DNA from 3 places in the Actinopolyspora sabaoui genome. Region 3 is predicted to be linked to each of the others. Evidence: riboswitches for the same ligand, from Rfam matches in the RefSeq annotation. Region 3 holds a riboswitch; each other region holds the start of a gene.

Region 1 (4,982 bases), on a different contig from region 3:
GTCCACGTTGCACGTCGCCATCGGCTGGCTGGCGGGTGCCTCGGCCAAGTACGTCGAACACATCCTCGGCGGAGCCGGTTGGGCGGTGGTGGGAGTGCTGGTGCTGTCCGGAGCGGGCACCTGGCTCTGGCGGCGACGCAAGGCGCGGAAAACCGGTGCCGGGACCGGGGCCACCGACGACTTTTCCGGGCTGGACGACCTGGACCGAGCCGCGTGAGCGGTTCGTCCGGCTCTCCACCCTCGGTAAGCACGGCACTCGGTTGTCCTTCGCACGTCCCTCCACCGCAGGTGCGTCCGAGGTGGCGGCCTCCACCGAGTGGCTCCCGACACCTCGGACGAGTGATCCCGATCAGACGTTGCTCGCGACGTCGGTGCCGACACCGCGCCTGCGGATGTTGACCAGGTCCTCGCGTTGCTGCGGCAGAGTGCGTTCCCCCGCCCCCTCGATCACGAATCCCGCGTCGGCGATCAGTTGCCGGTCCTGGTCGCCGGTTCTGCCCTCGCTGGTCAGGTAATCGCCGAGAAAGATCGAGTTCGCCAGCTGCAGCGCCATGGCCTCCACGTTGCGCAGATGGATCTCCCGTCCTCCGGCGAGCCGGACCTCCACGTCGGGGAAGAAGAACCGGTACAGCGCCAGGATGCGCAGACACCGCTGTGGTGTCAGCCGCCACTCACCCGCCATCGGTGTCCCCTCCATCGGGATCAGGAAGTTGATCGGTACCGAGTCCGGGTCGAGCTCCCGTAGTTCGAAGGCCAGGCTCACCACGTCCTCGTCCGACTCGCCCATTCCGAATATCGCCCCGGAACAGGGGGAGAGTCCGGCACCGGTGGCGTTGCGCACCGTTTCCACCCGGTTCTCGAAGGTGTGGGTGGAGCAGATCTCGGCGTAGCGCTGTTCGTTGGTGTTGAGGTTGTGGCTGTAGGCGTGAGCACCGGCCGTTCGCAGCTGCTCGGCCTGGCCCGCCGCCAGCAGCCCGAGGCAGGCGCATATCTCCACGTCGGGCCGCTGCTGCTTGATCGCCCCGATCGTCTCGGCGATGCGGTCGATGTCACGTTGCCCGGGGCCGCGGCCACTGGCGACCAGACAGATGCGTTTCGCCCCGGCTTCGGCGGCCTCGTTCGCCGCGGTCGTCGCCTCCGCCGCCTTCACCCACGAGTACTTGAGAATTTCCGAGTTCGATCCCAGGCGCTGCGAGCAGTAGGTGCAGTCCTCCGGGCACAACCCGCTCTTCATGTTGATGATGGTGTTGAGTTTGACCCTGTTACCGAAGAAGTGTCGACGTACCCGTCCCGCGGCCGCGACCACGTCGAGCACGTCGAACTCCTCGGTCAGCAGCCGTTCGGCCGCCGTGCGACTCGGCGCCTCGCGTCGCAGCGCCTTCGTGACCAGCTCATCCAGTGTGATCGTCATGCCCTCGACACTCGTCGACCGGGCGAGTCGCGACAAGATCGTGAAACCTACAACATCGCTCCCGCCGAATTGTTCGGATGTAGCCGCTGGTGCCGAGAAAAGTGCCGCACTCCGGAACATCTCCGGAGTGCGGCACGGTCGTGACACGTGGTCCGCGCACGGACGCCGCCGTTGCGAGCGGGGCTGTCCTCACGGACCCACCCGATACGTCACAGGTTCGGGTACAGCGGGTGCTTGGCCGCCAGAGCCTCCACGCGGCCGCGCAGCTTCTTGCTCACCGACTCGTCGAAGTCGGAGTGCAGCGCGGTGGCGATGATCTCGGCGATCTCGGTGAAGTCCTCGGCGGCGAAACCGCGGGTGGCCAGTGCCGAGGTGCCGATGCGCAGTCCCGAGGTGACCATCGGGGGGCGCGGGTCGTTGGGTACCGCGTTGCGGTTGACCGTGATACCGATCTCGTGCATCCGGTCCTCGGCCTGCTGGCCGTCCAGCTCGGAGTCGCGCAGGTCCACCAGGACCAGGTGCACATCCGTGCCACCGGAGACGATCTGCACCCCCGCCGCCTTGGCGTCCTCGGCCTGCAGTCGGTCGGCGATGATCCGGGCGCCCTCCAGTGTGCGGCGCTGCCGGTCGGCGAACTCCTCACCGGCGGCCAGCTTGAACGCGACGGCCTTGCCCGCGATCACGTGTTCCAGCGGGCCGCCCTGCTGGCCGGGGAACACCGCCGAATTGAACTTCTTGCCCAGGTCCTCGTCGGAGGACAGGATCACACCGGCACGCGGCCCACCCAACGTCTTGTGGGTGGTGGTGGTCACCACGTGGGCGTGCGGTACCGGGTTGGGGTGAAGCCCGGCAGCGACCAGACCGGCGAAGTGGGCCATGTCCACCATGAGGTAGGCACCGACCTCGTCGGCGATCTCGCGGAACCGCTTGAAGTCCAGCTGCCGCGGGTAGGCGGACCAGCCCGCGATGATCACCTGCGGCTTGTTCTCCCGGGCGAGTCGGGCGACCTCGTCCATGTCGACCAGGTGGTCGTCCTCGCGGACCCGGTACGGCACCACGTTGTAGAGCTTGCCGGAGAAGTTCAGCCGCATCCCGTGAGTGAGGTGACCACCGTTGGCCAAATCCAGGCCGAGGATCGTGTCACCGGGCTTGAGCAGCGCGAACATCGCCGCCGAGTTGGCCTGCGCGCCGGAGTGCGGCTGCACGTTGGCGTAGGAGGCCCCGAACAGCTGCTTGACCCGGTCGATGGCGAGTCGCTCGACGACGTCGACGTGCTCGCAGCCGCCGTAATAGCGCTTGCCCGGGTAGCCCTCGGCGTACTTGTTGGTCAGTACCGACCCCTGAGCCTCCAACACCGACTGGGGTGCGAAGTTCTCCGAGGCGATCATCTCCAGCGTGTTCTGTTGCCGGTGCAGTTCCGCGTCGACCGCGTTGGCCACCTCGGGGTCGACCGATGCGAGCCTCTCGTTGAACAGATCGCCTGACGGCATGATCACTTACCTCCGTGTTCCTGATTCTCGGTGGAGCGGGTCGGGCGCGTTCAGCGGTTCCGGCTGTAGAAGGGCGGGTCAACGACCTCCACAGCGACTGCCTTGCCGCGAATGTCCACTTGTAACTCGGTTCCCGTCTTCGCGTAGGCGTGGTCCACATAGGCCATCGCGATCGGGTGTCCCAGCGTGGGCGACGGCGCACCGCTGGTCACGACGCCGATGTCGACGCCGTCACCGTCCAGTACCCGGTAACCGTGGCGTGGGGCGCGGCGGCCCGTTCCGCGCAGCCCCACCAGTGTGCGCTCCGCTGTCCGCTCCGCTGCGTCGGCGAGCGCGGCGCGTCCCACGAAATCTCCCGACTTGTCCAGCCGGACCACCCTGCCCAGATTGGCGTCGAACGGGGTCACCGCGGTGGAGAGCTCGTGACCGTGCAACGGCATACCGGCCTCCAACCGTAGTGTGTCCCGGCATGCCAAGCCGGCGGGCTGTATCCCGTGCGGGGCGCCCGCCTCGCTGAGCGCCTGCCAAACCGTAGCGGCGTCGTTGACGGATGTGAACAGCTCGAAACCGTCTTCGCCGGTATAGCCGGTGCGGGCGAGTAGAACATCACAATTGGCTACCCTGCCGGGGTACCCCGCGAAGTACTTGACCGCTGTCAGGTCGATCTCGGTCAACGGTGCCAGGATGTCCTTGGCCACCGGGCCCTGAACCGCGATCAAGGCATACTCGTCGGACAGGTCGGCGTACTCGGTGTCGAAACCGCGTACCCGCTCGGCCAGCTCGGCGGAGACCACGGCGGTGTTCGCGGCATTGGCGACCACGAGGAACTCCTGTTCGCCGGTGCGGTAGACGATCAGATCGTCCAGTACGCCGCCCGCCTCGTCGCAGATCATCGTGTAGCGCGCACGCCCGACCGTGATCGCCGAAGCGTTGGCCACCAGCGCGTAGTCCAGCGCCTCGGCGGCCTGGGGGCCGCTGATACGAAGCTCGCCCATGTGCGTGAGATCGAACAGGCCCGCCGTGCCGCGTACCGCGTTGTGCTCGTTGATGTCACCCGAGTAGCGCAGCGGCATCTCCCAGCCCGCGAACTCGGTGAAGGTGGCCCCAAGCTGCTGGTGAATCTCGTGCAGTGGTGTCTTGCGGGACGGTGACATGATGGGAACTCCTGATAGGTCGGCGCCTGCTCGGCGTCTCCCCGGAGTCATTGGCCTGAGAGTTTCACCGCGCTGTGCGGCTTGCACCGTGGGCGAGGGGCACGTAACCCCTGCTTTCCTCCTGAATCGCCTGGTGCCATGCGGTGATCGGGCCTGAGAGTTTGTCGGGGAGTGTTGCTCCTTCGGCGCTCCGCGCGCACGTTGGGGCCATTGCCGTGGCCGGGCAGCGATGCCGCGAGCCGAGTGCGGAGTCTCTCCCGCATGACGTCATGGGCGCACTCTTCGATTGTAGCGTGAACGCTACGTAGCCCCGGCTGTCGAGTCAACAGCAGCGCAGCCGAGCATGGCCGGGTTTCCCCCGCGCGTGTGGCGCGCGCCAGGGCCGCCGAGTGGTGTTCGCGTTTACGGGAACTCGACCGGGTGCGGCACTCAGTGGATCTCGTCGAGATCCGTGTAGCGTTTGCGCAGCCCTTCCGTGAAGGCGTGTAGTGCCAGCTCGAAACTGGCGTTGTCGATCTCCGTCGCGTGACTGCGCAGCAGATGTGCTCTGCCGAGGTTGGGGAACCTCTCGTCGTAGACCTCGGCGTCGTCGACGAACCCGCCCGCGAACGATCCCATCGCGCTGCCCACCACGAGATACTTCACGGAAGCCCCGATCATGGTCGCGTAGCGCTGCGGCCAACCGGCCTCGACCAGCCCGCCGTGCACCGCGTCGGCCCGGCGCAGTGCCGCTTCCCGGCGAGCGGGGCCCGAGGCGAGGAACGGTACCAGGTTGGGGTGTTCCACCAACGCCCGGCGATAGGAGCGGGCCCAGACGGTCACGCCCGTGACCCAGTCCGTCTCGAAGCCGGAGACGTCCACCTGGTCCATCATCGAGTTGGCGAGATCGTGCAGCAGTTCGTCCTTGTTGGGGACGTAGTTGTACAG
Region 2 (4,982 bases), on a different contig from region 3:
CCGACAGGGGCGGGCAGGAGCACACCAGGTTGCGGTCCCCGCGAGCCTGGTCGATCCGCCGCACCGGGGGCCAGATCTTGTTCTCCGGAGCGCCCATCGGATAGACCGCGTCCCACCGGCTGTAGGAGTGCTCCCACTCCCCCGCCAGCGAGGCGGCGGTGTGCGGAGCGTTGACCAGCGGGTTGTCCTCGGCGGACCAAGTACCGGCCGCGACCTTGTCGATCTCGGCGCGGATCGCGATCATCGCGTCGCAGAAGCGGTCCAGCTCGGCGAGGTTCTCACTCTCGGTGGGCTCCACCATGAGCGTGCCTGCCACGGGGAACGACATCGTCGGCGCGTGCAGCCCGTAGTCGGCGAGCCGCTTGGCCACGTCGTCGACGGACAGCCCGGCCCGCCCCGTGACGTCACGCAGGTCGAGGATGCACTCGTGGGCGACCAGCCCGCCGCCTCCGGTGTAGAGCACCGGGAAGTGGTCGTGCAGCCGCTTGGCCACGTAGTTGGCCGAGGCCACGGCCGTCAGCGTGGCGCGGCGCAACCCGTCGGTACCCATCATGCGGACGTAGGCCCAGGAGATCGGCAGGATCGAGGCGCTGCCCCACGGCGCGGAGCTGATCGGCCCGACACCGGACTCCGGCCCCGCCTGCGGCTGCAGTGGGTGGTTCGGCAGGAACGGCGAGAGGTGCTCGCGCACCCCGATGGGGCCAACACCGGGACCGCCGCCACCGTGCGGGATGCAGAAGGTCTTGTGCAGGTTCAGGTGGGACACGTCGGCACCGAACCTGCCCATCCGCGCCAGCCCGATCAGCGCGTTGAGGTTGGCGCCGTCCACGTAGACCTGACCGCCCGCGTCGTGCACCAGCCCGCAGACGTCCTGCACCGTGTTCTCGTAGACCCCGTGCGTGGACGGGTAGGTGATCATGATGGCGGCGAGCTCGTCCTGGTGCTTGTCCACCAGCTCACGCAGGTGATCCATCTCGATGTTGCCCGCGTCGTCGCAGCGCACGACGACCACCCGAAGCCCGGCCATGACAGCGCTGGCGGCGTTGGTGCCGTGGGCGCTGGCCGGGATCAGGCACACCTCGCGCTGCTGCTGGCCACGTTGGCGGTGGTAGGCGCGAATGGCCAGCAGACCCGCGAACTCGCCCTGGCTCCCGGCGTTGGGCTGCAGGCTCACCGAGTCATAGCCGGTGATCTCGGCCAGCCAGTTCTGCAGGTCCTCGACCACGCGCAGCATGCCCGCCGCGTCCTCGGCGGGAGCGAACGGGTGCAGCTCCCCGAAGGCCGGCCAGGTGATCGGCTCCATCTCGGCCGCGGCGTTGAGCTTCATGGTGCAGGAGCCGAGCGGGATCATGCTCCGGTCCAGGGCGACGTCGGAGTCCGAGAGCCTGCGCAGGTACCGCAGCAGCGCCGTCTCCGAGCGGTGCCGGTGGAACACCGGGTGGGTCATGTACTCGGTGGTGCGGCGCAGCGCCGTGGGCAGCGCGTCCGAGGCCAGGTTGTCGAGCTCGTCCACCGGGGTGAGGCCGCCGTCGGTCAGGCCGAACGCCTGCCAGACCGAGGCCAATCGCTGCCTGGTGGTGGTCTCGTCACAGGTGATGCCCACGTGGTCGGCGTCGACCCTGCGCAGGTTCACGCCGTTGCGGCGTGCGGCGGCGACGATCTCGTCGGCCCGGCCGGGCACGCGGGTGAGCACGGTGTCGAAGAAGTCGTCGTGGCAGACCTCCACCCCGCCGCGACGCAGCTGCTCGGCCAGCACGGTGGCCATGCGGTGCGTACGGGTCGCGATGGCACGCAGCCCCTCTGGACCGTGGTAGACGGCGTACATCGAGGCGACAACGGCCAGCAGCACCTGGGCGGTGCAGATGTTGCTGGTGGCCTTCTCCCTGCGGATGTGCTGCTCCCGGGTCTGCAGCGCCAGCCGGTAGGCCTGATTTCCGTCCGCGTCCACGCTGACCCCGACCAGACGGCCGGGAAGCTGGCGCTCCACGCCCTTGCGCACGGCCATGTAGCCCGCGTGGGGACCGCCGAAGCCCATCGGGACACCGAACCGCTGACTGGTCCCGACCACGACGTCGGCGCCGATCTCACCGGGGGCACGCAGCATCGTCAACGCCAGCAGGTCGGCCGAGACCACGGCCATACCGCCGCGCCGGTGCACCTCGGCGATGACTTCCTCGTGGTCGCGCACGGCACCGGAAGCGCCGGGGTAGGCCAACAGCGCACCGAAGAACTCCCCTTCGGGAAGCCCGGCCGCACCCTGCGAGAGGTCGGCGTGCACGATCTCGATGCCGAGCGGCTCGGCACGCGTCTCGATCACCGAGATGGTCTGGGGCAGCGCATCGGTGTCGACGACGAACCGGGGGGACTTCGAACGCCCCGCGCGGCGCACCAGGGTCATGCCCTCGGCGGCGGCTGTGGACTCGTCGAGCATCGAGGCGTTGGAAACCGGGACGCCGGTGAGATCGGCGACCATCGTCTGGAAGTTGAGCAGGGCTTCCAGCCGCCCCTGGGAGATCTCGGGCTGGTACGGCGTGTAGGCCGTGTACCAGGCCGGGTTCTCCAGCACGTTGCGGCGGATCACCGGAGGGGTGATGGTGGGGTGATAGCCGAGGCCGATCATCTCCACGTGGGGGTTGTTGCGGTCCGCGAGCTCGCGCAGCTCGTCCAGGGACTCGGCCTCGGTAGCCGGTTCCGGCAACGCCATCCGCATGTCGCGTTCCCGGAGTCCCGCCGGGACGGCTTGTTCGCCGAGCTCTTCGAGGGAACCGACACCGATCACATCGAGCATCCGAGCCAGCTCAGCCGGCATGGGGCCAACGTGGCGGTCGGCGAACGGGGTTCCGTGCTCGAGAGCGGCCAACGGGATACGTTCGTCGGTCATCGCCAAAACCTCAATCGTCGGGCATCTCGGACAGGGCAGACAGCACTCGGGTGAGTTGCTGACCTCCCCCTCTGTCAATGCCCGCGAAACGGGCGCCTGAGAGCTTCGCCCGGTGTGGCGGGCTTGCACCGTCGGCGGGGTTCACCACGACGCTGTGGCGACTCCCTCTTTCCAGAGGTATCTCGCCCGTACGGTCCCAATAGCCTGAGAGGTTGTCGGGGAGGGGTTGCTCCTTCGGCGCCGTACCGAGTTGCTCGGCACGGTCTCTCCCGTACGGGGTCGGCGACGGGTGTGAGCGTACCTCATATCGCCCCGTCCAGGGAGTGTGTGGCAAGGTGCACACTCCTCGAAAGCGCCACGAAAGCCCGGCCCCACCCCGCTCACCGTGGCTCCGCTCGAGCGGATCCGGGCGGTGAAATCTGGTGGGGAAATCCCGTGGGAAACCCCCGCGATCACCCGGTTTGGCGGTCCCGACGCTTCCGGGAGAGTTCGTCCTCGTCCGGTGTGCGGAGGCCACCCCCGTCGGCGCGTTCGGCGGGGAAATCGTGGATCGTGCCGGTTATCTCGCGCATCGCCCCACTGACAGCGATTCCGAAAACACCCTGACCACCACGTAACAGATCAACCACGTCTTCCGCCGAGGTGCACTCGTAGACGGTTGTCCCATCACTGAACAGCGTGACCCCGGCGAGATCACGCACCCCGCGACCACGCAGATGATCCACGGCGATGCGAATGTTGTGCAGTGATACGCCCGCATCCAGCAGCCGTTTCACCACCTTGAGAACCAACATGTCCTTGAACGAGTAGAGCCGCTGCGAACCCGACCCCTCGGCGAGCCTGATCGAGGGCTCGACCAGCTCGGTACGGGCCCAGTAGTCCAACTGCCGGTAGGTGATACCGGCGATCTGACAGGCCGCGCGTCCTCGGTAACCGACCAGCTCGTCCGGAAGCGCCGCGTCCGGGAACAACTCGGCTTGTTCTACGTTCGTATCCAGCCGTGATGCGTTTTCGACCACGCACGCCTCCCCTCGGCCGACCCACGGCGGCCATCGGATCCGGAACCGCAGTCGTCGACACGTCCGAATCCGATCTCGTCACGCCCCCATTCGCTCGACCACCGCGCGCACGTCCACCGTGTCACTCAACAGTATGCTCGCGGAAAACGGCGGTCAACACGACGCGCGGAACGCCCTGTGGAAGTCTCGCACCACTTCGGTGCTCCGCACCAGCGGGGAGACGCCCCGATCCCCTTCAGATGTTCGAGACGTTCCCCGCGACCCGTCGCGCGAACAAGCACCACCGCGACCGAAGCGCCTCAGGTGTCGGCGCCGCGGAAGTCCTCCGGCGAGACCGAGTCCAGGAATTCCTTGAACTTCTCGACCTCGTCCTCCTGCTCGTCGGGAATCAGCAGTCCCGCCTCGTCGAGCACGGACTGCTCGGCGTGGATCGGAACACCGGTGCGCAGTGCCAGCGCCACCGAATCACTCGGCCTTGCCGAGACCCGCACATCGCCGTCGAAAACGAGCTCCGCGTAGAAGGTCCCTTCCTGGAGGTCGGTCACCCGCACTTGTTCCAGCTCTCGCCCGAGCGCACCGACCACGTCCTTGAGCAGATCGTGGGTGAGCGGCCGCGCAGGCCGCACCCCCTGTTGCTCCAGGGCGATGGCGGTAGCCTCGACCGAACCTATCCAGATCGGCAGATACCGTTCGCCGTCGGTCTCGCGCAACAGCAGGATCGGCTGGTTGGCCGGCAGTTCCACTCGCACGCCGACGACGCGCATCTCGCTGCTCATCGTCAAATCGCCTCCTCCAGCGCGCCGAAGCGTGACATCTCCTTCGAGGATCGCGCACCGACGCCTTCGACGCTACCCGCGATACGGCGAAGACGCCGCCCACACAGGCGCCGACCGCTTCCCTCGTCCCGTGGATCACCCGATGGGACGTATACACCGTACCCCGCCCACCCGGGTGATCGGGCATGTCCCACAGCGGCGCGATCTCGCCGGACGGAACCGGTGCGGCTGCTCCGAAAGGTCCACGAGCGAGCTTGGCTCGCGGACTCGGCGGCCGGCTCGAAATACCTCGTTCGCGCCGAACGG
Region 3 (4,982 bases):
CACGCTGCCCGGTTTGAGCTGCGCCACGAGTTCGTTGGATACCAGCTTCGGCGCCTTCGCCCCGGGGATCAGCACCGCACCGATGATCAGGTCGGCCGCGCGAACCGCCTGCTCGACGCTGTAGCGGTTCGAGGTGACCGTGCGGATACGTCCGTCGAAGTCCCGGTCGATCTCACGCAGTTTGTCCACATTGGTGTCCAACAGTTCCACATCCGCGCCCATGCCGAGCGCGACCCGCGCGGCGTTCAGCCCCGCGACGCCGCCGCCGATCACCACGACCCGGGCCGGGTGAACACCGGGAACCCCGCCGGGCAGCATGCCTCGCCCGCCGCTCGGACGCATCAGCGAGTAGGCCCCCACCTGCGGAGCCAGTCGACCGGCCACCTCGCTCATCGGCGCCAGCAGCGGCAGCGCACCGTCGGCGGTCTGCACCGTCTCGTAAGCGATGCCGGTGACCCCGGAGTCCAGCAGCGCGTTGGTGAGTCCACCCGAAGCCGCCAGGTGCAGGTAGGTGAACAGCACCTGGTCCCGCCGCAGTCGCGGGTACTCCTCCTCGATCGGTTCCTTGACCTTGAGCACCAGTTCACCCTCGGACCACACCTCGTCGGCGCCGGGAAGAACCTTCGCCCCCGCCGCGAGGAACTCCTCGTCGGGGATGGACGAGCCCTCGCCCGCGTTCGCCTCCACGAACACCTCGTGGCCTCTGCCGACGAACTCGTGCACCCCCGCTGGTGTGAGCGCGACGCGGTACTCGTTGTTCTTGATCTCACGGGGTACGGCGATCTTCACTGCGGTTTCCTTCCGAGGGTGGTGTTCGATTCCGTTCGGGTGATCACCGAACCGGCGGGTGTGCCGGGGGCGTTCTCCGCACCGCGCCGTCCGTCCGCCCCGGTGTGCGGGAGGGAGGGAGCAACGCTGTCGCGCACCACGATGCTCCGTCACCGGTCCGGCCGCATCATTCCCGCACAATGAGATCGCACCGGTGCTCTTGTGCTGTCGGCACAACAGTCAGCCGTGTGGGTTCCACCGCTCGGCCAGCAACTGCACCAGCAGTGCCGAGCGCACGTCCGCGTCGTCGAGGTCCACCTCCAACAGCGCCCCCACCCGCTTCATCCGGTACCGGAAGGTGTTCGGGTGCACCCGCAGTTCCCGGCTCGCCGCGCGCGGGTCACCGGGGTGACGCAGCCAGGCGTGCAGCGTGCGCAGGTACTCGGTCCCCTGACCGTGGTCGTGGTCGCGCAGCCGCTGCAGCGGGCCGAGCGACCCCACCCCGGCGTCGCCCGCGACACCGGCGGTCCTCGCCAGCACCAGGGAGTGCCAGAGCTGTTCGTGGACCGCGATCTCGCGTTCCACCATGCCCGTGCGCAGCAGCGCCAACACCTCGTCCGCGCTGCCGCGGGATTCCGGCAGCTCCGCCACCGGGGTGGCGGTTCCCACCGCCACCAGCGGCCGCGGATCGGCCGCGTCCATCTCGTGGATGTGCGCCAGCAACGCCTCCCGCAGCGCGGGCCAGCCACCCGTGCCGGAGCGGTCGGGCACCACCGCGTACAGCACCCCACCCGACTCGGCGACCATCGGCCCACGCCCGATCCCCCGGGTGATCCACTCCCACATCGCGAGCCGGTGCCCCTCGTCGGTGCCGTCGCTGGCACGCACGTCGATCGCCACCACCCGATGTGGTTCGGCACGTATCCCCAACTCGTTGGCAGCCGCCCGCCACCCCTCGGCACCTTCCAGCAGTGACCGCACCAGCCCGGCCGAACGCTGCCGCTCCGAGTCGGTCATCACCCGCCAGCGGAGCAGTTGCAGCGCCACCAGCGCGGCGGTGTCGGCGAACGCCGAGGCGCGCTGCTCGGACACTTCGCCGGTGACCACGGCCCACATCGACCCGAGCAGTTCACCGCCCATCCGGATCGGCACCACCAGCCGGGGCAGGGTGCCGTCCGGCTGCTCCGGGACGTAGACGGCGGAACCACCGCGGCTCAGCTGCCGGAACGTGCCCCGGGCCCGGAACTTGGCCAGCACATCGTCGGGCTGCCTACGGCCCATGATCGTGGAAACCCGGGCGGGATCGGTCACGTCCTGCCGCGCGGAGTAGGCCAGCACCTGCGAATGCGCGTCCTCGATGGTCACCGGGGCGTCGACCACCTCGGCCACCGCGTCCGCCAGCCGGAACAGATCGCCCAGCCCCGCCGAGCTGCCCAGTCCTGCCGAGCTACCCAGCCCCGCCGAGCCGCCCTGCTGCGGAGTGCCCACGGCCGCGCCCTGGTCCGTTCCGGCCAGCGCACTCCGCAGCAACCACACCAGCTGTGCCCACGCCGCGCCCCGCCGGACCTCGATCAGCGCGAGCCCCGCTCTCTCGGCTTCCGAGATAACCGAGTCCTCGGTGCACACCGGCGGTTTCAGCAGCACGGCCGCCGCCTCCCGCGCACCGCACTCGCGCACCAGCTCCACGGCCTCCGCCCGGTCGGTGATCCCCACGCCGAGCACCACGTCGGCCGTTCCGATCCCACCGGGATCCTCGGGCTCGGCGATGACCACGTCCCCGACACCGCCGGTGTTCTCCGGCACCACCACCGGACGCAGCAGGGTGGGGCCGACTCGCTCGACCAGGCCCCGTACGTCGACCATCGCCCCTCCCGGGGTCGGGATCAGAAGGGAATTTCTCCGGTTCGATTCCCCGAGCGCTCCGGTGCCGGGTTCCGGCCACCCGTGCGAGGCCCGTGACCGCTTCCGGTAGTGATCGTGAGCACACCGCGCGAGCTTCGGCGCCCGATTCGCCGGTAGTGGTCGCGGCTTCGCGATATCCGGGGTTGGATACGCCCACCCCTCGGGTTATCGTTGCCGAACACAGCGACAATCGCATATCGGCCCACGACACCGGGCGGGAGAGTCCCGTGGGTGAGCACCGTGTACACGGTGTCACCGAACGGGCGCCGAAGGAGCAAAACTCCCCGTAAACTCTCAGGCATCCGTACCGTCCGATCGAGGCAACTCTGGAAAGCGCCGCCGAGACGAAGGCGCGCGCACCCACGGTGCAAACCGCGACGTCGCGGTGAAGCTCTCAGGTTCCGCAACAGAGGGGGAGGCCACCAAGTACGCGGACTCCGGTGTTCGCGGCATGCCGCCCGGCCGGGTGGAGTCGCGGCACGCGAGAATGCTCGTACCCGACGGCCCACGACGGGACATCGGGTACCGGTGTCCAAACGACAGCAATGGAGCCTCCCCCATGAGTCTGCCCACGGACCTCAAGTACACCCAGGAGCACGAGTGGCTGGCCGAGCGCGGCGACGTCGTGCGTGTCGGGGTCACCCCCTACGCGGCCAACGCGCTCGGCGACATCGTCTACGTCGACCTGCCCGAGGTGGGTAAGCAGATCACCGCGGGTGAGGCCTGCGGTGAGCTGGAGTCCACCAAGTCGGTCAGCGATCTCTACGCCCCCGCCACCGGCGAGGTCGTCTCGGTCAACGAGACCGTTGTCGACGACCCGGCCAAGATCAACGACGACCCGTTCGGCGATGGCTGGCTGCTGGAACTGCGCGTCAGCGAGTACGGTCCGCTGCTGGACGCCGGGCAGTACGCCGAACTCACGGGTGAGTGACCTCCGCCGCCGCTGATTGAGGCCCCGCCACGACGAGGTGGCGGGGCAGGCGAACCACACCTTACGTACGAAGAAGAGACGATCAATGGCGATCAGTGTCTTCGATCTTTTCTCGGTGGGGATCGGTCCCTCCAGTTCGCACACCGTGGGACCCATGCGCGCCGCCGCGCGGTTCGTGGCGCGGCTGGGTGAACAGGGCCTGCTGCCACGCGTCGCAAGGGTGCGGGCCGAACTGTTCGGCTCGCTCGGCGCGACCGGACACGGGCACGGCAGCCCCAAAGCGGTGCTGCTCGGTCTGGAGGGCCACCTACCGGAATCGGTCGATCCGATCGCGGTTTCCGGCAGGGTCGACGAGATCCGATCGACCGGCCGGTTGCTGCTGAACGGCACCAACGGAATCCGATTCGACTACGACGACGACCTCGTGCTGTATCGGCGCGAGACACTCCCGGTGCACCCCAACGGAATGCGGTTCACCGCGGTCGGCGAGTCGGGGGAGCAACTGTGCGGGGCGGTGTACTACTCCGTCGGCGGCGGTTTCGTCGTGGACGAGGAAGCCGCGGGCACCGACCGGATCAAACAGGACACCACCGAACTGCCCCACCGGTTCCGCACCGGGGCCGAGCTGTTGGAGCACTGTGCCGTGACCGGTTACTCGGTCAGCGAGCTCATGCTCGCCAACGAACTGGTCTGGCGTGACGAACAGCGGGTGCACGACGAGCTGCTGTCGATCTGGCACGCCATGCGCGAGTGCGTGCACAACGGTTGCAACAGCGAGGGCTCCCTGCCGGGTGGCCTGCGGGTCGAGCGACGCGCCGCCGAACTGCGCGCCAAACTCGGCGACACCGACGATCCGATGGAGTGGGTAACGGTCTACGCGCTGGCGGTCAACGAGGAGAACGCCGCCGGTGGTCGGGTCGTGACCGCGCCGACCAACGGTGCCGCGGGCATCGTTCCGGCCGTGCTGCACTACTACATGCGGTTCCTGCCCGGTGCGGACGGGAACGGGGTGGCCAGGTTCCTGCTCGCCGCGGGCGCGGTGGGGGTGCTGTTCAAGGAGAACGCCTCGATCTCCGGTGCCGAGGTCGGTTGCCAGGGCGAGGTGGGCTCGGCTTGTTCCATGGCCGCTGCCGGACTGGCCGAAGTGCTCGGTGGCACCCCTGCTCAGGTGGAGAACGCCGCCGAGATCGCCATGGAACACAACCTCGGTCTCACCTGCGACCCGATCGGCGGGTTGGTGCAGATTCCCTGCATCGAGCGCAACGCCGTGGCCTCGGTCAAGGCGATCACCGCTGCCAGGATGGCGCTGCGCGGTAACGGCAGTCACTTCGTCTCGCTGGACAAGGTCATCAAGACGATGCGCGCCACCGGCGAGGACATG

Evidence for each region. A riboswitch is a leader RNA that binds a small molecule or an ion and turns the genes downstream of it on or off. The one in region 3 is predicted to bind glycine.
Region 1: another riboswitch for glycine. It lies ahead of gcvT (glycine cleavage system aminomethyltransferase GcvT); the one in region 3 lies ahead of gcvH (glycine cleavage system protein GcvH).
Region 2: another riboswitch for glycine. It lies ahead of gcvP (aminomethyl-transferring glycine dehydrogenase); the one in region 3 lies ahead of gcvH (glycine cleavage system protein GcvH).

Annotation. Positions count from the first base shown of each region.
Region 1 is NZ_JBMIHH010000003.1:214,210-219,191, reverse strand. Features, by position in the region: gene ACOQFL_RS06105 (DedA family protein) at 1-217, shown strand, start outside; gene bioB (biotin synthase BioB) at 350-1,411, opposite strand; gene glyA (serine hydroxymethyltransferase) at 1,621-2,901, opposite strand; gene gcvT (glycine cleavage system aminomethyltransferase GcvT) at 2,952-4,055, opposite strand; glycine riboswitch at 4,090-4,186, opposite strand; glycine riboswitch at 4,187-4,325, opposite strand; gene ACOQFL_RS06085 (TetR/AcrR family transcriptional regulator) at 4,485-4,982, opposite strand, start outside.
Region 2 is NZ_JBMIHH010000010.1:159,623-164,604, forward strand. Features, by position in the region: gene gcvP (aminomethyl-transferring glycine dehydrogenase) at 1-2,881, opposite strand, end outside; glycine riboswitch at 3,063-3,163, opposite strand; gene ACOQFL_RS18800 (MerR family transcriptional regulator) at 3,334-3,900, opposite strand; gene ACOQFL_RS18805 (bifunctional nuclease family protein) at 4,200-4,676, opposite strand.
Region 3 is NZ_JBMIHH010000005.1:91,470-96,451, forward strand. Features, by position in the region: gene ald (alanine dehydrogenase) at 1-789, opposite strand, end outside; gene ACOQFL_RS10470 (PucR family transcriptional regulator) at 1,009-2,631, opposite strand; glycine riboswitch at 2,876-2,990, shown strand; gene gcvH (glycine cleavage system protein GcvH) at 3,230-3,601, shown strand; gene ACOQFL_RS10480 (L-serine ammonia-lyase) at 3,687-4,982, shown strand, end outside.